Regions from separate parts of the Flintibacter porci genome, predicted to be linked through region 2. Evidence: riboswitches for the same ligand, from Rfam matches in the RefSeq annotation. Region 2 holds a riboswitch; each other region holds the start of a gene.
The links. Region 2 has a riboswitch for cobalamin ahead of ACEVJL_RS09805 (ABC transporter substrate-binding protein). Riboswitches for the same ligand answer to the same signal wherever they lie in the genome.
Positions count from the first base shown of each region.

Region 1 (7,713 bases), on a different contig from region 2:
AGGGGTGGGTGGCGTCCACACAGCGGTCAAAACTTTTTAGAAGTTCTGCCATTTCCTGTGCTGTCTTCCGGCCCACCAGAGGGGTGATGCCGGGCAGACCGGACAGCTCCTGTGCCCCCAGAGGGGTGGCCACGCTCACCGTGGCAGGCAGTCCTAGCTGGGAGAGGGCCTGGGCCAGCAACCGTCCTTCGGTGGTGCCGCCGAAAATTAGAATCTTCATTTCTTCCCCTCGTAGCCTCGGGGAGTCACCAAGTTTTCCCCAATCTGACGGGTGGAGGTGGAACCAATAAACACGGTGGTGAACATATCCACCTCAGCATCCCGAAGCTGGGCCAGGGTGAGCAGCCGCTTTTCCTGGCCGTCCCGGCCAATGTTCCGCACCCAGCCGCAGGGGGTGTCGGGGGTGCGGTGCTTCAGGAGAATGTCGCAGGCCCTGCGCAGGTGGTCCCGCCGCTTTTTGCTCATGGGGTTATAGAGGCACACGGAAAAGTCTCCCGCCCCGGCGCAGTCCAGCCGTTTTTCAATGACATCCCAGGGAGTGAGCAGGTCAGAAAGAGAGATCACCGCGAAGTCGTGCATCAGGGGAGCGCCCAGCACCGCCGCGCCGGACAGAGCTGCCGTCACCCCGGGAATCACCTCGATCTCTACCTCCGGGAACTGGACCGACAACTCCAGCACCGGACCCGCCATGCCGTACACTCCCGCGTCGCCGCTGCAGATCATAGCGGTGGTTTTTCCCTCGTTGGCCTTCTCCAAGGCCAGACGGCAGCGCTCCAGCTCCTGAGTCATGGGGGTGGTGACCAGTTCTTTCCCAGCGGTAAAGTTGGCCGCCAGGTCCATATAGGTGGTGTAGCCGCACAGCACCTCACAGTCCTCCAGCGCCTTTCTGGCCTGGGGGGTGAGATAGTCCGTTCCGCCGGGGCCAAGCCCAACCACATACAACCGTTTCATAGGTGCTCCTTCCAAGTCAAATGAAGTTCTTCCATGGCCAGGGCCACTGTGACCCCGTCCTTGGCCGTCTTTTTCCGCAGCAGAGTTCCGCCGGAGGCCAATGCCGCCCGTTCGCACACATTGTCCACTCCGGTAACCTGCTCCACAAAGGGAGAGGGGGTGAAGTCTCCGGGGACTTGCGCCAGCTCCTGGGCGGAGTAGGTGAGCAGCGGCACGTTCAACTCCCTGGCCAGTTCCTGGAGTCCGGGTTCATCCTTCTTTAAATCAATGGTACATAAGGCGCAGACTGCTTTTTCAGGAATACCCTCTTGGGTAAGTACTTCCTCCAGCAGAGTGCGGAGAGCCGCCGCCGGAGTTCCTCTCCGGCAGCCCATGCCTACCCGCACACCCTTGGGGCACAGCCACAGGGCGTCATCCTCCGGGCGGTGCAGGTCCAGCACCACCTGGGCGTCTTCCCGGGAGACCGGACACAGTCCCGCAGGTACTTCCCCGGCAATGGGCCAGGCGGAGAAAAATCCCACCGTCTCTCCAGCCAGCAGCCGGGAAGAGACGGACAAAATTCGCTCCGGATTGCACACCATCAGCCCCTGCCGCCGGGCCCATTGGTCCACGGCGAACACTCCGTTTACGTCGGTGGCCGTGGTAATGACCAGGACAGCACCGATCAAAGCAGCAATCTCCCGGGCCAGATCGTTGGCTCCGCCCAGATGGCCGGAGAGAATGGGGATGACAAACTGTCCTCCCTCGTCCACCACGACCACCGCTGGGTCGGTGCTCTTATGGCGCAGGTGAGGGGCAATAGAACGAACCGCAATGCCCGTTGCCCCCACAAAAATGAGTCCCTCAGAGCGGGAGAAAGCCCGCTCTGCCCATTCCTCTGCCTTCAGCCCATCCCGGGTGCAGGCAGCCTGGTGTCCGTGGTCGGACAGAGTTTTGGCCAACTGCTCTGACAAGGCATTGCCACGCTGGGTAAAGGCGATCAGTTCCAGCTTCATAGTGCCGCTCCATCCAGGGAGCCATCCCCCTGCCGGAATTCGGTGGTAAAGCCGGGGTGGTAGAGAAGGCTGCGCTGGTAGCTGTGGGACAAAAAGTCCCCCACCAGCACCAGGGCAGTTTTGGAGATCTGGTGTTCCCGTCCCGCCTGGGCCAGCGTGCCTACGGTACAGCGCACCACCTTCTCCTCTGGCCAGGTTGCCTTGTACACCAGGGCGGCGGGGGTGTCCGGGGTATAGGCGCCTTTGAGCAGTTCGGAGGATAGTCCCTCCAGCATGCCCGCGGACAGGAAAATCACCATGGTAGCTCCGTGGGCGGCCAGAGCGGCAATAGATTCCCGCTCGGGCACCGGAGTGCGCCCCGCCATGCGGGTGATGATGACGCTCTGGCTCACCCCGGGCAGGGTGTACTCGGTCCCTACCGCCGCCGCGGCCCCGCAGAAGGAGGACACACCGGGGGTCACATCCCAGGAGATGCCCAGCTCGTCCAGCTGGTCCATCTGTTCCTGGATGGCACCGTACAGACAGGGGTCGCCGGTGTGGAGCCGGACCGTGGTCTTGCCGCTTTGTTCCATCTCTCTGATGACGGCCAGCACCTGCTCCAGGGTCATCTGGGCGCTGTTATAAATGGAGGCGCCCTCACGGGTCATAGCCAGCAGAGTGGGGTTTACCAGGCTACCCGCGTAGATGACGCAGTCGGCCTCACCCAGCAGCTGAGCCCCTCGCAGGGTGATGAGATCGGGCCCGCCGGGGCCGGCACCCACAAAATGGACCATGGATTTCCCTCCTTACGGTATAATAATCGTAGTAAAATACCCACTGGATTTGGGTTTCTCCTCCAGAGAGGGGCAGATCCGCTCTCCGGGCAGGCCGCAGTTTTCCACCATGGCCGCCTGTTCCAGCAGGCCCCGCGCTTCCAGAGCGTCCAGAACCTGGGGAAAGTTGCGCCCCGACTTCATCAGTACCTTGGCTCCGGGCAGGTCCAACGTCTCCCCGGGACCTTCGCCGCCTCCGGGCAGGATGTGCAGGGGACTGTTCATGGTGGTCAGGCTCCGGCCAAGCCGGGCGGCCACCGCGCAGAAGGCGGGCACCCCCGGTACCATGACACAGGGGAACTCATCCTTTAATAGATCCATCAAATAGCAGTAGGTGGAGTACACCGACACATCTCCCAGCACCGCCATGGCCACGTCCTGACCCTGCTCCAGATAAGAGCGCACCGCCTGGGCGGCCTCCACATGGGTCTGGTGCTGCTTGGCCTTGTCTCGGGACATGGTGAAGTGGAGGGGCAGGAGAGTCTTGCCCTCCAGATTGGCGGCCTGCTTGGCGATGTTCAGAGCTGTCATCTCTCCGGAGGCCGTCTGAGGTGCGGCCAGCACAGGACAGGCTTCTAATGTGCGGATGGCCTTTACCGTGAGCAGCTCCGGGTCGCCGGGGCCAACTCCCACGCCGTAAAAGGTTCCTAATTTCTGTTGTTCCATCGATCTGTTAACTCCTTCCCCTTGGGGGTCAGGCCGAGAAGGCCATATTGATTGCTAAACGGGACGGCACCCACCGTCCCTTCCGGGCCGAAGCGCCGGTCCAGGTGTCCCTGAATGGCCTCCAGCAGGGAGGACAAAACTTCCTCCCGCAGCCCTGCCTGGTCCAGAACCTCCAGACAGCCGTCGGTGGTGGGGCAGTCCATAAGAGCCCGGGCAGTGTTTCGGTCCGCGCCCGCCAGAGCGGCGTGGGCACAGAATAACTCCCGGCGGCCGTCCGCCCAGCGGGAGTGAGTGTTCATGATGCCTCCGGCCAGCTTGACCAGCTTGCCGATGTGGCCCACAAGCAGAACTTCCCGAAAGCCCTCCAGACGGGCCTGATCCAGAGCCTCGCCAATAAAATTGGAGCACCGGACCACCGGGATGCTCTCGGGAATCAGGTCATGCTGGGCTAAAAAGTCCAGGCCATAGTTACCGGGCACCAGCACCAGGCGGCCGTCGCTGTGAAGCGCCGCCTGCCGCAGCTCCAGAGCCATGGTGTCCACCAGGGCCTGGACGCTCATGGGCTCCACAATGCCGGAGGTGCCCAAAATGGAGATGCCGCCTTCGATGCCCAGATGGGGGTTGAAGGTGCGCTGAGCGGCCTCTTCCCCGCCGGGGACGGAGATAGTTACCAAAAATCCATCGGTGCAGCCCAGTGCCTTCCGCTCCCGGTCCACCGCCTGGGTGATCATCTGGCGGGGCACCCGGTTAATGGCCCACTCGCCCACCGGCTGGTCGAGACCCGGCCGTGTCACCCGGCCTACACCTTCTCCGCCGCGGATGGTAATGGTATCGCCACCCTGCCGCGCTACCCGGGCCACAATGGGCAGACCATGGGTGGCGTCGATATCGTCCCCGCCGTCCTTGATGACGGCGCACTGGGCCCAGCCCTCTCCCAGCTGAGGCTGGGTGAGAGACACCTCCACCCGCCAGCCCTTGGGGGTGTCAATAGCCACCAGATCGGGCGGGCGGCCTGTGAGCAGCAACCGTACCGCTCCGGCAGCGGCCAGTGCGGCACAGGTGCCGGTGGTGTAGCCGCAGCGCAGGCGTTTTCCACCGGCGGTGACGTAGTGCTCAAAGGCCATGGTTCTCCTCCACAAGCATCTTGAGACGGTGGACGTACATCTCCTGCACCTGGGGCAGGCGGCCCAGCCCCTCAAAGATGGGGGTCACTTCATAGCCGCTGGCCTCCAGGCGGTTTTTCCAGCTTTCGGGTTCGGGGCCGGCCATGTCCTCCACGGCGTGGGTGCCCGCCACCAGCATCAGGGGAGCCAGCAGGACCCGGCGGCAGTTTTGGCGGCTCAGCTGCTCCAGCACGTCCTCCGCCTGGGGCCAGCCCTCCACCGTTCCGATGAGAATGTCCTCCCGGCCCAGCCAGTCCAGCACGCCCTGGAGGGCGGGATAGACCAGGTTGCCCGGGTGCTCAGTGCCGTGGCCCAGCAGCACCACGGCTTGGCCCTCCTGGCAAGGGAAACGGTCACACAGAATTTGCGCCAGAGCCCGCACACCCCAGGTGTCTCCCAGCAGAGGGGGGGCCATACGCAGCTGCTGAAACTGGGAACGCATCTGCCCGGATGCCTCCAGCAGGTCGTCATACTCATAGCCGGGGAGCAGGTGGGTGGGCAGAACATAGACCCGCTCCACGCCGTCCTGGGCCAGCTGCTCCAGAGCAGGCACAAAGCCGGGGATGTCCACGCCGCGCCGGGCCAGAATGCGGCGGATGGTGGGGCTGGTGTAGGCCTGATAGGCGGGCAGGTGGGGGAGAGCCTGAGCGGCGGCGCGCTCCACGGCGCAGATATCCGCCTGACGGGCCTGCTCCACTGCGGTGCCGAAGCTCACCGTCAACAGCGCTTCCTTCATGGTAAAATCCTCCTTGGAACAAGCCAGCGCGCCCCTCCTCCTGAGGGGAGAAGGGGCGCAAAAGACAACACAAAAGACGGGCCGCATAGCGGTCCGTGGTCTTCCGCCTCTCCGTTTGGTCCGTCCGGAGCGGCAGGCCCTGCCTTCAGCCTCAGGCAGTGTGGGTCAGTGGGCAGGTCTTCCGGCTTGGGTTCCCCGGCCCGCTCCCCCTTCCCGCAAGCATTGCAGTGGCGCTGGAGCGGTCCTCCCCCTTACGGCGGCGGTCCCGCGCGGGCGTTGCACCCGCTTCCCTATTCTCCCGGCCTTTTCTTCCGGGCACCCGCTGGCGATTTTTTTCTTATTGTACCCAACCTTGGCCCCTCTGTCAACGAAAAGGCCCGGCGCAGAGTGCGCCGGGCCAAAGAACCGGATTACTTGGGCTGGGTCTCCCGCTGGAACTTCTCCAGATAGGCGTCCTGGAGGAGCTTGAGACGCTGGGGATCCTTGCCGCCTACGGGGATGCCGTCAATGGACTCCGCCTTCATGCACAGGGCGCTGGAGCTGGTGACGATGACCTCGTCGGCGTTCATCAGCTCTACCATGGAGAAGGGCTTCTCCAAAACGGAGATGCCGTGCTCCTTGGCCAGGGCCAGCAGGTGCTTGCGGGTGATGCCGGGGAGGATGAGCTCGTCGGTGGGGGCAGTCTGGAGCACCCCATCCTTCAGAATGGAGATGTTGCTGTGGGCGCACTCGGTGACCCTGCTGCCCCGATGGAGGACGGCCTCGTCGCAGCCCTGCTCCACGGCGCGCTGGTTAGCCAGTACGCTGGGAATGAGGTTCAGAGTCTTGATGTTGCACAGCTTGAAGCGGATGTCCTCCATGGAGATGAGCTTATAGGGCTTGTCCATGGACTTCATGGTATGGGGCTTCACATAGATGAGCAGAGTGGGCTCCGTATTGGCGGGGAAGGGGTGGTTGCGCATGGCAACACCACGGGAGATCTGCCAGTACAGGAAGTGGATGGGGGAGTCCTCCGCGGCGTCGATGACCTTCTGCAGCTCGGCCTTGACCTGGTCGCGCTCCATGGTGAAGGGGATCTCCAGCAGGCGCAGGCTGTTGTACATCCGATCCAGGTGATCGTCCAGGGCGAAGGGAATACGGTTTGCCACGCAGGTGGCCTCGTAGATACCGTCGCCGAAGTAGAGGGCGCGGTCCCCCATGGGGACGGTCATCTCCTCCAGAGGACCCATGGTTCCGTTATAATATCCTACATTTTTCCACATGGTTTCTCGATCCTTTCCAATGTGTCCTGATATGTACCCGGAGCAGAGTGTTCCAGGGGCTATCGCAGGCCAGTTCCTTCTGCCCCTAGCATAGCAGACCTGGCGGGCAAAGTAAAGCGTTATTCCCGGTGGTCCTCGGGGACGGCGCCGGCTTTGTAGGCGCTGAGCAGATCCCGCAGGGCATCAGCCTGAGCTTGGAGTTTGGCGCCGATGTCAGTTTGCGCGATTTTGATGCGTGTGTCCATACGCTCAAAGACCCGGGAGCTGTTGGCAATGTCCATGTTTTTCTCGATGGCGGTTTTCCGACCGCAGAAGGGCTCGTGGGAGACGATGCGCAGCACCCAGGAGTTGTAGATGAGGGTGTAGCCGGCGATGCCGGTGGTGGGCTGGTAGGCTTTGCAGAAGCCGCCGTCGATGACGATAAGCTTGCCGCCGCCCTTGATGGGACTCTCGCCCTTCTTGGATTTGACGGGGATGTGGCCGTTGATGATGTGGCAGTGGGGGCCTTCCAGGCCAAATTCCTTGAGGAGCATATCGCACACGGCGGGGTCTTGATAATAGGTGTAGTAGGGGTTCTTGGGCTCGGTCCAGGCGCTCTCGTCCTTGATGAGACGGCGCTCAAAGGTGGTCATCCGGTCCCGGCCGAAGATGGGGCTGTTGCGCCCGGCCCAGAGGAACCAGAGAAAGTCCATGCCCAGCTGCCGCTCCGGGGTGCCCAGCTTGTGGTAGTAGGCCTGGCGGGCGGCGGTGTCGGCGTAGTCCAGGAACTCCTGTCCTTTCCGCTCCTTGCCGCCGATCTGGAAGGAGAGCAGCTCCCCATCCGCCGTCATGGGGATACAGCCGTGGAAGAGAAGGTTTCCGTTGAAGACCTTATAGAGGCTGCCCTTGGAGTAGAGGAAGCGGATGTGCTTTTGCAGCTTCTCACTGCGCAGGAAGGAGGCGGTGAGCTGATTGATGACCGTATCTTCTTCGGGGGTGAGGGCGTAGGGGTCTTTGGGGTCCACGGTGGGGAAGTCCACGTCCTCCAGGGGATAGGTAGTGTCTCCAATGGTGATGCACTTGTTGGCGTAGTCGATCTTGTCCAGCAGCAGGCGGTCGCTCATGCCATACTCGGGATGGCGCAGCAGC
Region 1 covers NZ_JBHEVB010000004.1:64,881-72,593, reverse strand. Annotated here, with positions in the region: gene cobK (precorrin-6A reductase) at 1-220, opposite strand, end outside; gene cobJ (precorrin-3B C(17)-methyltransferase) at 217-951, opposite strand; gene ACEVJL_RS05370 (cobalt-precorrin 5A hydrolase) at 948-1,946, opposite strand; gene cobM (precorrin-4 C(11)-methyltransferase) at 1,943-2,719, opposite strand; gene cobI (precorrin-2 C(20)-methyltransferase) at 2,732-3,424, opposite strand; gene cbiD (cobalt-precorrin-5B (C(1))-methyltransferase CbiD) at 3,406-4,548, opposite strand; gene ACEVJL_RS05350 (sirohydrochlorin cobaltochelatase) at 4,538-5,323, opposite strand; cobalamin riboswitch at 5,478-5,661, opposite strand; gene ACEVJL_RS05345 (aminotransferase class IV) at 5,734-6,585, opposite strand; gene ACEVJL_RS05340 (fructose-1,6-bisphosphatase) at 6,705-7,713, opposite strand, start outside.
Region 1: it holds a riboswitch for cobalamin, as region 2 does, so the genes downstream of both, ACEVJL_RS05350 (sirohydrochlorin cobaltochelatase) here and ACEVJL_RS09805 (ABC transporter substrate-binding protein) in region 2, are expected to answer to the same signal.

Region 2 (7,713 bases):
TTAGTGGCCGCCCACAGTCAGGACTCCGACTTCCGGCCGCTCAGCACATATGAGTTTCAGGAGATCCGATTTATTCATATTTTGGGCAGCCGAAAATAATTCGCGTTATTGATTAAAAAAGCATTGGCGGCAGGAGCAAAATAGGATACAATACAGGTAAGCCCCAAATAAACTAACACAAAGGAGAATTGCACATGGGTATTCTGGAACTCAAGCCCGGTTTTTATTTTACCGGCGCCCTGGATCACGACCTGCGGGTGTTTGACATCATCATGTACACCGAGTACGGCACCACCTACAATTCCTACGTGCTGAAAACCGCCAACCATACCGTCCTTTTTGAGACGGCTAAGGCCAAATGCCTGGACAGCTGGCTGGAGAAGGTGGGCTCCATCACCCCCATCGACCAGGTGGACTATCTGGTGGTCAGCCACACCGAGCCCGACCACAGCGGCAGCGTGGAGCGCCTGCTGGAGCTCAACCCCCGGCTGAAGATCGTGGCCACCGGCTGCGCCATCAACTTTTTGAAAGAGATCGTCAATCGGGATTTCTACTCCATCGCCATCAAGGACGGCCAGACTCTGGAGCTGGACGACAAGACTCTGGAGTTCATGGTGGTTCCCAACCTCCACTGGCCCGACACCATGTACACCTATATCCGGCAGGACAAGGTGCTGGTCACCTGCGACTCCTTCGGTTCCCACTACGCCTGCGACGGTATCCTGGCCAGCGCCGTTACCGACCAGGAGGGCTACTGGAAGGCCACCAAGTATTACTACGACTGCATCATCGGTCCCTTCAAGAGCTTTATGCTGGACGCTTTGAAGCGGGTGCGCCCCCTGGAGCTGGAGATGATCTGCCCCGGCCACGGCCCGGTGCTGGATACGGGAATTCCCCACATGCTGGACACCTACGAGCAGTGGTCCACCGTCATCAATCCCAACCCCCGGCCCACCGTCATTATTCCCTATGTCAGTGCCTACGGCTACACCGGCCAGCTGGCCCAGTCCATTGCCCAAGGTATCACGGACAAGGGCGGCATCGACGTGCGCCTGTATGACATGGTGGAGGCCGACGCCGGCAAAGTGGCTGAGGAGCTCCTCTACGCCGACGGTTTCCTGCTGGGCACCCCCACCATCGTGGGTGAGGCCCTCAAGCCCATCTGGGACCTGACCACCGGCATGTTTGCTGGCACCCACGGGGGCAAGGTGGCCTCCGCCTTCGGCAGCTACGGCTGGAGCGGCGAAGGCGTGCCCCACATCATGGAGCGCCTCAAGCAGCTCAAGCTCAAGACCCTGGAGGGCTTCCGGGTGCGCTTCAAGCCCAGCGAGGACCAGCTCAAACAGGCCCGGGAATATGGCATGGAATTTGCCCAGTCTGTGCTGGACAACCTCCATCCCATCCAGCGCGCTCCCAAGGGAAAGGTGCGCTGCGACGTGTGCGGCGCGGTGTTTGACGCCGACGCGGAGGCCTGTCCCGTCTGTAAGGTTGGCCCCGAGCACTTTGTCCCCCTCACCGGGGAGGAGAAGACCCCCAAGGAGGAGCTGGTGCGGTGCAAAGTGTGCGGCGCGGTGTTCGAGTCGGACAAGGAGCGCTGCCCGGTGTGCGGCGTCGGCCCCGAGTATTACGTGCCCGTGAAGAAGGAGGAGAAGAAGGGCTCCGGCACCCGCAAGCTGGTCAAGTGCCTGGTGTGCGGCGAAATTTTCGACTCCTCTCTGGACACCTGCCCGGTGTGCGGCGTGGGCCGGGACAAGTTTGTGGAGGTAGAGGTGGAGGAGACCGCCTTCCGCAACGACACTCAGAACACCTACGTCATCCTGGGCAACGGCTGCGCCGGCGTCAGCGCCGCCCAGGCCATCCGGGAGCGGGACAAGACGGGCCGCATCCTGCTCATCTCCAACGAAGGCCCCGCCTACCAGCGGCCCATGCTGACCAAGGCCATGCTCTCCGGCCTCACCGCCGACCAGATGGCTCTGCATCCCGCCGGGTGGTATGAGGCCCAGAACATCGTCCAGATCCTGGAGCGCCAGGTGGTGGCGGTGGACACCCAGAACAAGCAGGTGGAGCTGGACGGCGGCTTCAAGCTGCCCTACACCAAGCTCATCTTCGCCCTGGGCAGCGAGTGCTTCATCCCGCCCATCCCCGGCCACGACAAGCAGGGCGTGGTAGCCATCCGCCGTCTCAGCGACGTGGAGAAGATCCAGGCCATGGGCAATGCCCTCAAGCAGGCTGTGGTCATCGGCGGCGGCGTGCTGGGACTGGAGGCCGCCTGGGAGCTGCGCAAGGCGGGCATTGAGGTGACCGTCCTGGAGCTGGCTCCCAAGCTGATGGGCCGTCAGCTGGACGATCAGGCCGCGGCGCTGCTGCTGGACGCCTGCGGAAAGTCTCAGGTCCGGGTGGAGACCGGCGTGCAGATCCAGTCCATCCAGGGGGGCGAGGCTGTCACCGGCGTGGAACTGGGCAGCGGCGAGATCATCCCCGCCCAGCTGGTGGTGGTGTCTGCCGGCGTGCGTGCCAACACCGCCATCGCTCAGAGCGCCGGTATTGAGATCGACCGGGCCATTGTGGTCAACGAGCGCATGGAGACCAACCTGCCCGGCGTGTACGCCTGCGGTGACTGCGCCCAGTATCAGGGCGTCAACTACGCCCTGTGGCCTGAGGCCCAGGAGCAGGGCAAGACGGCGGGCGCCTGCGCCGCCGGAGAGCTGGCGGCCTACCAGCCCATCGCCCCGGTGCTGGCCTTCCACGGTATGGGCACCGAGCTGTTCTCCCTGGGAGACCCCGGCAAGCAGCCCGGCGTGGAGTACAAGACGGTGGAGGTCCGCGACGAGGCCCGGAATACCCTGGAACGGTACTACTTCACCGCCGGCAAGCTGTGCGGCGTGATTCTGGCGGGTGACCTCTCCAAGATGGCAGACATGATGGCCGCCATCGACGAGAAGCGCTCCTTTGCCGAGTTCTTCGCCTAAATCATCACCTCTTTCCCGGCTGGGCATCCGCTCAGCCGGGAATTTTTTCTTCTTCCATTGACATAGACTCGGATGTGCTGATAAGATAGAGCGTACACAAAAATCAGCCCCTTCAGTGCCCAGCCTCGCCGCTGGGGTAAAAGGAAATCGGGTGCAAGTCCCGAGCGATCCGGTCACTGTAAGCGGGGAGTCCGCCGCAAGGTGCCATTGTCCGGCCAACAAGGCCGGGTGAGAAGGCGCGGCGGGCGCCGATCCGCAAGCCAGGAAGCCTGCTGAGGGAGCCATGGTGGGTATCTTCCGCAGAAAGTAGCCCCATCTGGATTTTTGGGCGGTTTGTTGCGCCCATTTTTCCGATGCCTGCTTTCCCTGGAAAGCAGGCATTTCTGTTTTCCTAGAGGCAGGACATCTCGATGCGCAAGATACAAAAAGAAAGGAGATCGTATGAATACCTGGAAACGCCCCCTGTCCGCGCTGCTGGCCCTGTCGCTGGCTCTCACTCTGTCCGCATGCAGCGGACAACCCATGTTGGATACTTCCGGCTCCCAAAGCACATCCTCTGCTGTCTCGGACAACTCCGATGGCTACTATCCCGTCACTATCACCAATTACAACTACGCCGGGGAAGAGGTAAGCTACACCTACAACCAAGCCCCCCAGCGGGTGCTGGCCGTCTATCAAGGCTGCATCGAGACCATGATCGCCCTGGGGCTGGAGGACCACGTCATTGCCAGCTACGGCCTGGACAACGAGGTAAAGCCGGAGTGGCAGGATGGATTCTCCAAAATGCACTACGATGACTCCGTTTTTGCCCCGGATAAAGAGACTGTCACTTTGATGGAACCCGATTTTATCTTCTCCTGGGGCTCCTACTTTGGAGACAAAAAGCTGGGAGACGTGGATGCCTGGAATGAGAAGGGTGTGGGGACCTATATGAACTCCAACACCGTTCCCGGAGGCACCCGCACCCTGGAAAACGAGTACACCGACATTCTGAACATCGGAAAGATCTTCCACGTGGAGGACAAGGCCCAGGCTCTGGTGGACGAGATGAAGGCTCAGGTAGCTGACACTCTGTCCGTAGTACAGGGACAGGAACCGGTACGCGTGGCGGTGGTGGAGCCCATCAGCGGCAGCATCACCAACTATGGCGCCAAGTCCCTGGCGGGGGACATGGTGACCGCCCTGGGCGGGGAGCTGGCCATGCCCCAGGCCGACTCCATCAGCAAGGAGGACCTGGTGGCCGCCGACCCGGAGGTCATCTTTGTGGTGTACATGGCCTACTCCGGCGACGATCCGGAAAGCGTGAAGCGTGAGCAGCTGTCCCTCATTCAGGATGACCCCGCCCTCCAGAGCCTGCAGGCGGTCAAGAACGGTAACGTCCATCTCATTATGCTGGGCGACATGTACGCCAGCGGTCCCCGGACTCTGGACGGCCTGAAGACCCTGGCCCAAGGCATGTACCCGGAGCTGAGCCTGTGAGTCGGAACGGAAAAGCACGCCTGGCCCTGGTGATCCTAGCCGCCGCCCTCATCTTATCCCTGGGACTGGCGGTGAGCGTGGGTTCCATGGCCATCCCTATGGGAGACGTGTACCGGGTTATGGCCTACGAGCTCTTTGGCCTGGGAGACGGCAGTCAATGGGGCAGCGGAGGGGTCCACGATGTGGTGTGGCTCATCCGCCTGCCCCGGCTGGTACTGGCGGCGGCCACCGGGGCTGGCCTAGGCCTGTGCGGCGCGGTGATGCAGGCCATGGTCCAGAACACCATGGCCGACCCCTACATCCTGGGCGTGTCCTCCGGCGCCTATCTGGGAGCCGCCCTGGCACTGACGGCTGGTGCGGGCACCGCCCTGGGCGGCAATGCCATGGGGTTATTTGGCGCAGTGGGGGCCTTTCTGGCCGCTGCGGCGGTACTCCTGCTGTCCCGGCTGGGAGGGCGCTCCACGCCAATAAAACTGCTGCTGTCCGGCGTAGCTCTCAGCGCAGTGTGCTCCGCCCTGGGTAACTTCTGTATTGTGCTGGAAAACGACGACCACGCCGCTGCCGCCCTGGTGCAGTGGACCATGGGGGGCATGGGGGCAGCCAACTGGCCGGGCAACGCCATCGCCTGCGGTGTGGTGGTGTCGGGCGGGCTGTTCTTCTGGAGCCAGTACCGCACCCTGAATCTGATGCTGCTGGGGGACGACTGCGCCGGTACCCTGGGGGTAGAGCTGGCCGGGCGGCGGCTCATATACCTGCTGGTGGTGGCCGCCATGGTGGGCGTGCTGGTCTACCAGGCGGGGATGGTGGGCTTTGTTGGTCTCATCATTCCCCATGGGGTGCGGCTGCTCTTCGGCAGCGACCACCGCACCCTGCTGCCTCTGGCGGGACTGACTGGGGCTGTCTTTCTGGTGTGGATGGATGTGCTGTGCCGGTTGGTGCTGCCGGGCAATGAAATTCCCATCGGTATCCTCACCGCCCTGGTGGGCGCACCGGTATTTCTGGCTCTGCTGGCCCGGCGGCGGTACGGATTTGGAGGTGAGGTGTGATGGACCTGCTGGCCCAAGACCTGCAAGTTACCCTGGAGGGAAACCACATTCTGAATGGAGTAACCCTGGAGGCCAGGGCAGGGGAGCTGGTGGGGGTCATCGGCCCCAACGGCAGCGGCAAAAGCACCCTCTTAAAATGCCTCTACCGTCAACTGGCCCCTCAGGGGGGCGCGGTGTATCTCAATGGCCGGGATTTAACCAGGGAGAGCCGCCGGGAGAGCGCCAAGAAAATTGGAGTCGTGGCCCAGCACAACGACAAGGGCTTTGACTTTACCGTTCTTGACATGGTTCTTTTAGGCCGTTCTCCCCATAAAAAAGCCCTGGAACGGGACAACCCAGCAGACTACGCCATCGCCCATCAGGCACTGCAGGAGGTGGGGATGGATGCGCTGGCAAACCGCTCCATGGTCACCCTCTCCGGCGGAGAGCGCCAGCGGGTCATTTTGGCCCGTGCCTTGGCCCAGCAGACCCCTGTCCTCATTCTGGACGAGCCCACCAACCACCTGGATGTGCAGTACCAGCTCCAGCTCATGGAGCTTGTAAAGGGAGTAAGCTGTACCGTTGTTGTCGCCCTCCACGACCTGAATTTAGCCGCTATGTACTGCCAGCGGCTCTATCTGCTGGACGAGGGTAGAGTAGTGGCCCAAGGTACCCCGGAGCAGGTACTTACCCCGGAGCGTATAAGCGCGGTGTACGGCGTACGAGCGGAGGTAGTGTCCGCTTCTGACGGACATCTAAGGGTGTTGTTTTACCCTCGGTGAAGAAAAATTTCTCCTTGCCAGAACCGCCCTGTTGGGGTATGGTTAGGACAGAAAACCACGGGGAGGGACACACATGACGCTGCTGGTTACCGGCGGAGCCGGATTCATCGGGAGCAACTTCATCTTCTATTGGCTCAAACACCACCCGGAGGACCAGGTAGTCTGTCTGGATAAGCTGACCTATGCGGGAAACCTGGCTACCCTGGTCCCGGTGATGGACCATCCCAGCTTTCGCTTTGTGCGGGGAGATATCTGCGACCGGGCAGCGGTGAAACGACTCTTTGAGGAGGAACAGCCCCAGGCAGTGATCAACTTCGCCGCCGAGAGCCATGTGGACCGTTCCATCCAAGCCCCGGAGGTCTTTTTACAGACCAACGTGCTGGGCACCCAGGTACTGCTGGACGCCTGCTGCGCCCACGGCGGGGTGCGCTTTCATCAGGTGTCTACCGACGAGGTCTACGGCGACCTGCCCCTGGACCGCCCCGACCTGCTCTTTACCGAGGAGAGCCCCTTGCGGCCCAGCAGCCCATACAGTGCCTCCAAGGCAGGGTCCGACCTGCTGGCACTGGCCTATTTCCGTACCTACGGCCTGCCCGTGACGGTGAGCCGCTGCTCCAACAATTACGGTCCCTACCAGTTCCCGGAAAAGCTCATTCCACGGATGATCGTCCGAGCGCTGGCCGGAAAAACCTTGCCGGTGTACGGCAGGGGAGAGAACGTGCGGGACTGGCTCCACGTGGACGACCACTGTACCGCCCTGGATGCGATCCTCCAACGCGGTGTGGCTGGAGAGGTCTACAACATCGGAGGCCGCAGCGAGCGCACCAACCTGGAGATCGTAGGCCTCATCTGCCGCAGGCTGGATGTACCCCCGGAGCAGGTAGTCCATGTGGCCGACCGGAAGGGCCACGACAAGCGCTACGCCATCGACAGCGGAAAGCTGTCCTCCCAGCTGGGCTGGCAGCCTCAGGTGTCCTTTGACCAGGGGATGGATGAGACCATCAACTGGTATCTGGACCACCGCTACTGGTGGGCGCCCCTGGCGGAGGATGTATGAAAAAAGACATTCCGATAAAAAATTTCTCGCTGTTGACAAACAAATCTTTTTGTGCTAAGATGCAGAAAATTTAATTTACTAAACCGTTGAAGCGGAGATAACGGCAGGATATGCCTTTCCAGAGAGTCCGGGGTGCTGCGAGCCGGGCAAGAAACAGCCTGTCAAATGGACCGCTGAGGGTGCAGGGAAATGTGAGGAACCTCACAGAGTATTCTGCAACGCGTGGGCATGCGTCAGTTGCCGGGGATATGTTGGTATCCCGCAAGGGCATAGGGTCATTCCTATGAAGCAAGGTGGCACCGCGGATAAGCTTTTTTATTCGTCCTTGACAGAAGAGATCATTCTGTCAAGGGCGATTTTTTATTCTCCTTTGGCAGACACGGACCGAAGAAAGGAGAAGC
Region 2 covers NZ_JBHEVB010000007.1:171,291-179,003, forward strand. Annotated here, with positions in the region: gene ACEVJL_RS09795 (amidase domain-containing protein) at 1-99, shown strand, start outside; gene ACEVJL_RS09800 (FAD-dependent oxidoreductase) at 195-2,969, shown strand; cobalamin riboswitch at 3,066-3,260, shown strand; gene ACEVJL_RS09805 (ABC transporter substrate-binding protein) at 3,411-4,448, shown strand; gene ACEVJL_RS09810 (FecCD family ABC transporter permease) at 4,445-5,494, shown strand; gene ACEVJL_RS09815 (ABC transporter ATP-binding protein) at 5,494-6,255, shown strand; gene rfbB (dTDP-glucose 4,6-dehydratase) at 6,329-7,312, shown strand.

Region 3 (7,713 bases), on a different contig from region 2:
TGCCTGCCAGAGCCGCTACAATCTGGAATACTGCAACAATGTGACCAATGCAGCCGGGCGGCGGGTGCGTGGCTTTCTGGGGATTGAGGTACTGGTGAGAAATCATATATCAGTGTTTTCCGGTGATTCGATGCGTACGTACGTACCGGAAGATGTGCCGGAGGAGTGGCGGCGCTGAGCCATGTACGTACGTACGCTTTGATTGACCGTTGTTCTCCCTTTTATAGCAATTCAGCGGCTATGTCAGTCAGAATCACCGGTCAAATCCCATGTTAAATCAAGGCAAGTGGAAATCGAAAAGTATTTGCCTATTGGAAGAAATCATTTTGCGAAACCGTGCTTCTCGCCCCGGTGAACCGGGTGCATGGAATCATGGGGAAATGCACGGTTTCAAGCCGAGTCACACGTAACGGAAAAGTCGGAAGGTGCGACCTATGGGCAGGACATCACACCGGCAATTCTGAACGGATTTGGTGACAAGGAGATTTTTCACCACACAGCGAAGCGGTTATGCCAGAAGGCGTGCCGACTTCGCTTTTTTATCAAGAAAATTTAGGAGGATTTTTGATGATGACGGTACGCAATGAGATTAAGGCACAGATCGTCCGGGCGGGATACACCATGCAGGAGGTAGTTGACCGGCTCCATGAGGAATACGACTGGTCGGACAGCGTTTCCAACCTGTCGGCCAAGCTCCAGCGGGAATCCATCCGCTACAAGGAGGTTGTGGAACTGGCCGATGTGCTGGGCTATGACCTGATCTGGCAGAAGCGGAGGTAATCCCATGACAAGTGAAGAAAAGAAACTGTTGCAGGCAAAGCACCGCTTGGAGGAAGCCCAGGCACGGGACCGGGTGAAGGAGCGAAAAGCCCGGACAAGGCGGCTCATTCAGGAGGGCGCTGTACTGGAAAAAGTGCTGCCGGAAGTACAGGCGGTAGGGCTTGATAATCTGGAAGAGTACCTGCGGCGAAAGCTGGCAGGACACGATTGAAAACTGCTGGGAGGTCTCCGGGAAACCGGGGGCCTTCCTCTTTTTTATCCCGAAGGGCGCACTTACTCACCACCTGCTAAAGCAGGCGGTGGTAGCCCTCCCGTTGGTCGGGCACGTGCGCTCTCCGAGGGGGATTGCGACTCCTGCGGGAGCCGCTGGACAAGGCTGCATTTCTGCCAAACTGCCAGCCTTGCCCATGCAGTCGACGCAGGGGTTTCCGTTTTGGAAGCCCCTGTTCATGGGGTGGTATATTGCCACCCCATCCCGCCGCCTGCCTGCGTCAACCTGCCACCGGCAGCTTGACACAGATACAGGGGTGGAACGAATCGTTCCGCCCCTGCTGGTGGTGCGTCGTATTTCACGACGCACTGAGCGAAAACAAGGGTGCCCTGTTTCGGGGCACCCCTTTCAGAAAGGACAAGGTGATTTATGGCGATTTATCATTTGGAGGCTAAGATAGTCAGCCGTGGAGCCGGACGCTCCGTCGTAGCTGCTGCGGCCTATCTGAGCTGTTCCCGGATGCTCAACGAGTATGACGGGGTGCAGCACGACTACACCCGCAAACAGGGCCTTGGGTGGCGGCAGGTTTTTCTGCCAGCCACCGCCCCCGCAGAGTGGCAGGATCGGGAAAACCTGTGGAACGCCGTGGAGGAAACCGAAACCGCAAAGGATAGCCGCCTCGCCCGTGAATTTGTGGCGGCGTTGCCCATAGAACTGAGCCGAGAGGAACAAATCCAGCTCCTGCAAGATTTCATCAAGGAGCAGTTCGTGGCAGACGGGATGTGCGCTGATGCTGCCATCCATGACCCATATCCTCCCGGACACAATCCCCATGCCCATATCCTGCTGACGGTGCGCCCACTGGATGAAAAGGGAAAATGGCAGTACAAGACTGAGAAAGAATATCTCTGCATCAAAGACGGCGAGGAACGGGGCTTTACTGCCGCTGAGTTCAAACAGGCACAGGCCGACGGATGGGAGAAGCAGTATCAGTACAAGGTGGGCAAAAAGAAGGTGTATATGACCCCGTCCGCAGCGCAGGCCCAGGATTATGAACGGGTATCCAAGTATCCCAAAAGTACCAAATATGGCAGACAGAATCCCATCACGGAACGCTGGAACAGCGATGAGCAACTTGTTCTGTGGCGGGCTGCATGGGCAGATGTGGCAAACCGCCATCTGGAGCGCACCGGACATGAGGAACGCATCTACCACCGCAGCCATGCCGAGCGTGGTCTGCTGGAGCGGCCCACGGTCCATGAGGGTGTGGTTGCCAGAGCCATGGAAAAAAAGGGTATCATCTCTGACCGGTGCGAGCTGAACCGGCAGATCAAGGCCGACAATGCCCTGCTCCGGGAGCTGAGGGGACAGGTCAAAAAGCTGGCGCAGGCAGTTAAAAATACCATCCCGGCACTTGCCGAGGCCATGGAAAATCTGCGAAAAAATCTGCTGCTATTCTGCTATCAGCTGGGGTATCTCCGCAAGGGCAAGGAACGCCTGAATGCTTCGCTGAATACGCTGCGCCCTGCCCTCACACAGTACCATCAGCTGGCAAAGGACATTCGGGATAAGACAAAAGAGCGCCGCAGCCTGCTGTCCGAGAAAAAGGCGCTCTCTGCGGTCCATGTGTTCCGGCACCGGGAACTGGCGGCAAAGATTGCGGCGCTGACAGAGGATTTGGAGGAACTGCGTTCGGAGAAAAATCTGCTTCTGGCGTCGCTGGCATATACCGAGGAAGATGCTGCCGAACAATTCCCTAAAGACATCGCCACCATGGAGCAGAGCCTGAAACGGCTGGAAGAACAGGAACAGAAATATTCCGCCGAGTTGGACGCTGCCCTGAACGAGTATGCCGGGCTTCGGGAGCAGGCCCAGGGCTTCGACCCAGTGCAGCTGTATGAAGCAAGACAGGCCATCCGCCCCGACAAGGAGCAGGAAGCGGAGAACCGGGCACAGCAGGTTTACGGTGAGAAATACAGCCCGCTTCTGATGTTTGACAGCAAAAAGACGGTTTCCCGGATGCTGCATGAGGATATGGAGCGGCAGGCTGTGCGGAGGATGGTGCGGCAGGTGCAGAAGGAGCAGCAGATTTCCAACAAGGGAAAGCGCAAGGAACAAGAGCGCTAATTGATGTTATAAAATATATTGAAGTTTTACTAATAAGAATTTTTATCGTCTGTTAGTTGCTTGACAAATATGCATTACTATGATACTTTTATCCTAAGTAAATATGATATCTGAGTGCCATCAATTTCGTATAGTGTTGATGGAGAATAGTGAATCCGGTTGGAATCCGGAACGGTACCGCCACTGTATGCGCGGAGGCACCGCACATGACGAAAGTCGGTCATTGGGAGTTAATCCTGAGAAGGCTGTGCGGAAGGCTTATGATACGCAAGTCAGGAGACCTGCTCAGGTTGTTAAAGTCTATTTGCTCTCGAGTTATGGAGAAATGGGCTATTTTGTTGCGAAAAAACGGCAGCAGCAGTCATGTATGACTGCTGCTTTTTTTGCATATCTTTAGCATACTTTTCTCCATTTTACTTTACTATTGCTTTTTCGTGGCTTAAACCACAAAAAGATATAAATCAATGGAGGAAAGTAAAATGAAGAACATGAAAAAATTTGTAGCACTCCTGCTTGCGATGTGCATTGCAACATCTCTTGCTGCCTGCGGTTCTCAGGAAAGTGAGACATCAGACAACTTAGGCGAGGTGTCTTCTACCAATCCAGTCTCTGACGATCAAGCTGCTGCTGATGAGGTGGCCAAGCTGATTGACGCAATCTATGTGCAAGAACGAAACGAAAACACGGATGAACAATGTGAGGCCGCAAAGGCTGCCTGGGATGCCCTGACGGATGCCCAAAAGGAATTGGTTTCCGGCGAATTTGCAGATCCAGACTATTTTGGACGGGATACTGGTGATGCTTCTAAAGATGATCCCCTCAACGGTGATGAAATCGGCGAAAATGAACTGCTCGTAGTCAGCTTCGGAACCTCTTTTAATGACAGCCGTGTTGCTGATATCAAGAGCATTGAGGACGCTTTGCAGGAAGCCTATCCGGACTGGTCGGTCAGAAGAGCATTTACCGCCCAGATCATTATCAATCATGTGCAGGCTCGTGACGGAGAAAAGATCGATAACGTCCAGCAGGCACTTGACCGTGCGGTAGAAAATGGTGTTAAGAATCTGGTGATTCAGCCTACCCATCTGATGTATGGTGCTGAGTATGATGAGCTGGCAGAAACCGTAGGAGCTTATCAGGATAAATTTGAATCGGTTCAGATCGCTGCTCCTCTTCTGGGCGATGTCGGTACCGATGCAACTGTCATCAATGAAGATAAAAAAGCTGTTGCAGAGGCTGTTACCGCAGAAGCGGTTAAGACAGCTGGATACCAGACTCTGGATGAAGCAAAGGCAGACGGCGTTGCATTCGTATTTATGGGTCACGGTACTTCCCACACAGCAAAGGTATCTTACAGCCAGATGCAGGCTCAGATGGAGGCTCTGGGATACAACAATGTATTTATCGGTACCGTTGAGGGTGAACCGGAAGAAACCGCCTGCGAAGCTGTTATTGAAAGCATCAAAGAAGCTGGTTATAAGAAAGTCATCCTTCGTCCTCTGATGGTCGTTGCAGGTGACCATGCAAACAATGATATGGCAGGCGATGATGCTGATTCCTGGAAGAGTATGTTCAACGCATCCGGCGCTTTTGAGAGCGTTGATACTCAGATTGCAGGCCTCGGTCAGATTCCAGCCATTCAGGAGCTATATGTTGCACATACTGGTGCTGTAATCAATCAATAAAGGAACAGATCGAGCATGAAAAAAAGAACGATACTCCTGTGTATGGCTGCTTTGGTCGCTGTTTTCGCCGTTGGATGCAGCAATCAGACGGATACATCTGCTCAGGACGGCTCCAGCCCTCCAGCTGTTTCGCTGGAACAACAAACAACTCTGGAAGATGGCATCTATTCTGCTGATTTTGAAACGGACAGCAGCATGTTCCGTGTCAACGAGACATGCGATGGTAAAGGAAAGCTGACGGTTCAGGACGGTAAAATGACCATTCACATTTCGCTTACCTCTCAGAATATTGTCAATCTTTTCCCAGGCACCGCAGAGGATGCCCAGAAAGATGGGGCAGAACTTTTGCAGCCTACTGTGGATACTGTAACTTATGAGGATGGAATAAGCGAAGAGGTCAACGGTTTTGATGTTCCAGTTCCGGTTCTGGACGAGCCGTTTAACCTTGCGCTAATCGGTACAAAGGGAAAGTGGTACGATCATGAGGTAATTGTATCGAACCCAGAAAAACTTGAATAAACCATGCTCTGTCCCTGCTCTTAACGGCAGGGACAGATTTGTATCTGGAGAGGAGGACGAATATGAGGAGAAGCATATTTCCCTATCTGGTGAAAAAATTTTGTCTTGGGCTATTGATGGTGATGTGTATCACATCCATTATGGTATTTCCTGCTTCAGCATCTGCGGAAGCAGCAACGGTTGATCTGGAGGATGGTGAATATTCCATAGAAGTCATACTGGAGGGTGGAAGCGGACGGGCGACTATTACATCTCCGGCAATTATGACTGTACGGGGTGGAAAGGGTTATGTTCAGATTGAATGGAGCAGCCCGAACTATGACTACATGAAGGTAGAAAATAAAACTTTTAAACCACTCCAGGAGGCTGGAAATTCCACTTTTGAACTTCCGATTATAGATTTTGATATGCCAATAGCGGTCGTTGCGAATACCACAGCAATGAGCACACCACATGAAATCGAATATACATTAACCTTCCTCCAAGACACCATAAAACAAGACACATCTTTTGAAATGATGGCTATGGTTGCAGGAACGGTAATTGTAATTGCCATAGTCGTAATTATCTCCTTTTTTGGGATTCATAAGAAACGGAGGAGCAAATAAAATGAGAAAAATGGCAGTAGTTTTATTGTGTTTTATCCTCATATTTACTGTATCCTCCTGCGGTTCACCTTCTGAAGCTGATTTGCTGGAAACACGTAATACTGATATCAGTCCGGATTTAACCTTCGATCACAGTATGCCTCTCGATTATGCTGAGGAATTTGCAGTGGACTATTACAATGATGGATATGCGCTTATTACCATCTCCAATGGTACGCAGTATCTGGTAATCCCAGAGGGAAAACCAGAGCCATCCGGTTTGGATGAAAACATTGTGCAGCTGCACCAACCGATCCAAAACATTTATTTAGTTGCCTCGGCTGTGATGGATATGTTTGTTTCGATGGATGCGTTGGATACGATCCGTTTCAGTGCGCTGAAAAGCGATGGCTGGTATATTGAACCAGTGCGTGCGGCAATGGAATCTGGAAATATTCTATATGCTGGCAAATATTCCGCTCCGGATTATGAGCACCTCATTGATGAGAATTGCAGCTTGGCGATTGAGAACACTATGATTTTTCATACGCCCGAAGTGAAGGAACAGCTGGAGAAGTTTGGAATCCCGGTTTTGGTGGATTATTCCAGTTATGAGTCTCACCCTCTCGGCAGAACAGAATGGGTAAAACTCTATGGATTGCTGACCGGACAGCAGGAAGCTGCTGAGTCAGCGTTCAATGCAGAAAAACAGGCGTTTGAGTCTGTCAGCGGAGCACAGCCTACCGGAAAAACAGTTGCATTTTTTTATATCACAACCAATGGCGAGGCTAACGTACGCAGACCGTCCGATTATCTGGCGAAAATGATTGAAATGGCTGGTGGAACCTATATTTTGGAACAAGATCCCGATGATGAAAGTAAATCTTCCACCATGAGCATGGAGATGGAAGCTTTTTATGCACAGGCAAAGGATGCCGATTATATCATCTATAACAGCACAGTAGACGGGGAACTCAAATCTCGGGATGAATTATTAACGAAAAGTCAGCTTTTAGAGAACTTCAAGGCTGTGCAGAATGGAAATGTTTATTGTACAACCCAGAACATTTACCAGTCCACTATGGAACTTGGCACCATCATCGCAGATATCCATAACATGCTGCAAGGAGATGATCAGAGCCTTACCTATATTTACAAGTTGGAGTGATACAAACAGATGAAGAAAAAACGATATTTTGCTGCATTTGTTGTTTTATTTGTGCTTCTGCTTTTGTTTCTGGTCATGAACCTATGTATCGGAAGCGTTAATATTCCATTTTCTGAGATTCCTAAAATCCTTCAAGGAATCGGAACGGATGAAACCTACACAGAAATTGTTACGCAGGTCCGAGCGCCAAGAGCATTTGCAGCGGTGATTTTGGGAGGTGCCCTCGCATTATCCGGATATCTGCTGCAAACCTTTTTCCACAATCCAATCGCAACCCCGTTTACGCTGGGCGTTTCATCCGGTGCAAAGCTGATTGTCGCATTGGTGATGGTAGCGTCCCTGCAATTTTCAGTACAGCTCGGTTCATGGCTGATGATTCTTGCGGCCTTTGCCGGTTCCATGTTATGCATGGGTTTTGTTATTCTAATGTCCAAAGTCATCAATCAGATGGCAATGCTCATTGTCAGCGGCGTCATGATCGGCTATATCTGTTCTGCTGTGACTGACTTTGTTGTTACATTTGCGGATGATGCGGATATTGTAAATCTGCACAATTGGTCTCTGGGCAGCTTTTCGGGGATTAACTGGGACAATGTAAAAGTTATGGCAATCGTAGTGCTTATTACGATGTTTTTT
Region 3 covers NZ_JBHEVB010000017.1:44,614-52,326, reverse strand. Annotated here, with positions in the region: gene ACEVJL_RS14490 (DNA primase family protein) at 1-178, shown strand, start outside; gene ACEVJL_RS14485 (LLM class flavin-dependent oxidoreductase) at 571-780, shown strand; gene ACEVJL_RS14480 (hypothetical protein) at 785-991, shown strand; gene mobQ (MobQ family relaxase) at 1,421-3,118, shown strand; cobalamin riboswitch at 3,215-3,421, shown strand; gene ACEVJL_RS14470 (sirohydrochlorin cobaltochelatase) at 3,598-4,803, shown strand; gene ACEVJL_RS14465 (hypothetical protein) at 4,819-5,322, shown strand; gene ACEVJL_RS14460 (hypothetical protein) at 5,385-5,930, shown strand; gene ACEVJL_RS14455 (ABC transporter substrate-binding protein) at 5,932-7,077, shown strand; gene ACEVJL_RS14450 (FecCD family ABC transporter permease) at 7,087-7,713, shown strand, end outside.
Region 3: it holds a riboswitch for cobalamin, as region 2 does, so the genes downstream of both, ACEVJL_RS14470 (sirohydrochlorin cobaltochelatase) here and ACEVJL_RS09805 (ABC transporter substrate-binding protein) in region 2, are expected to answer to the same signal.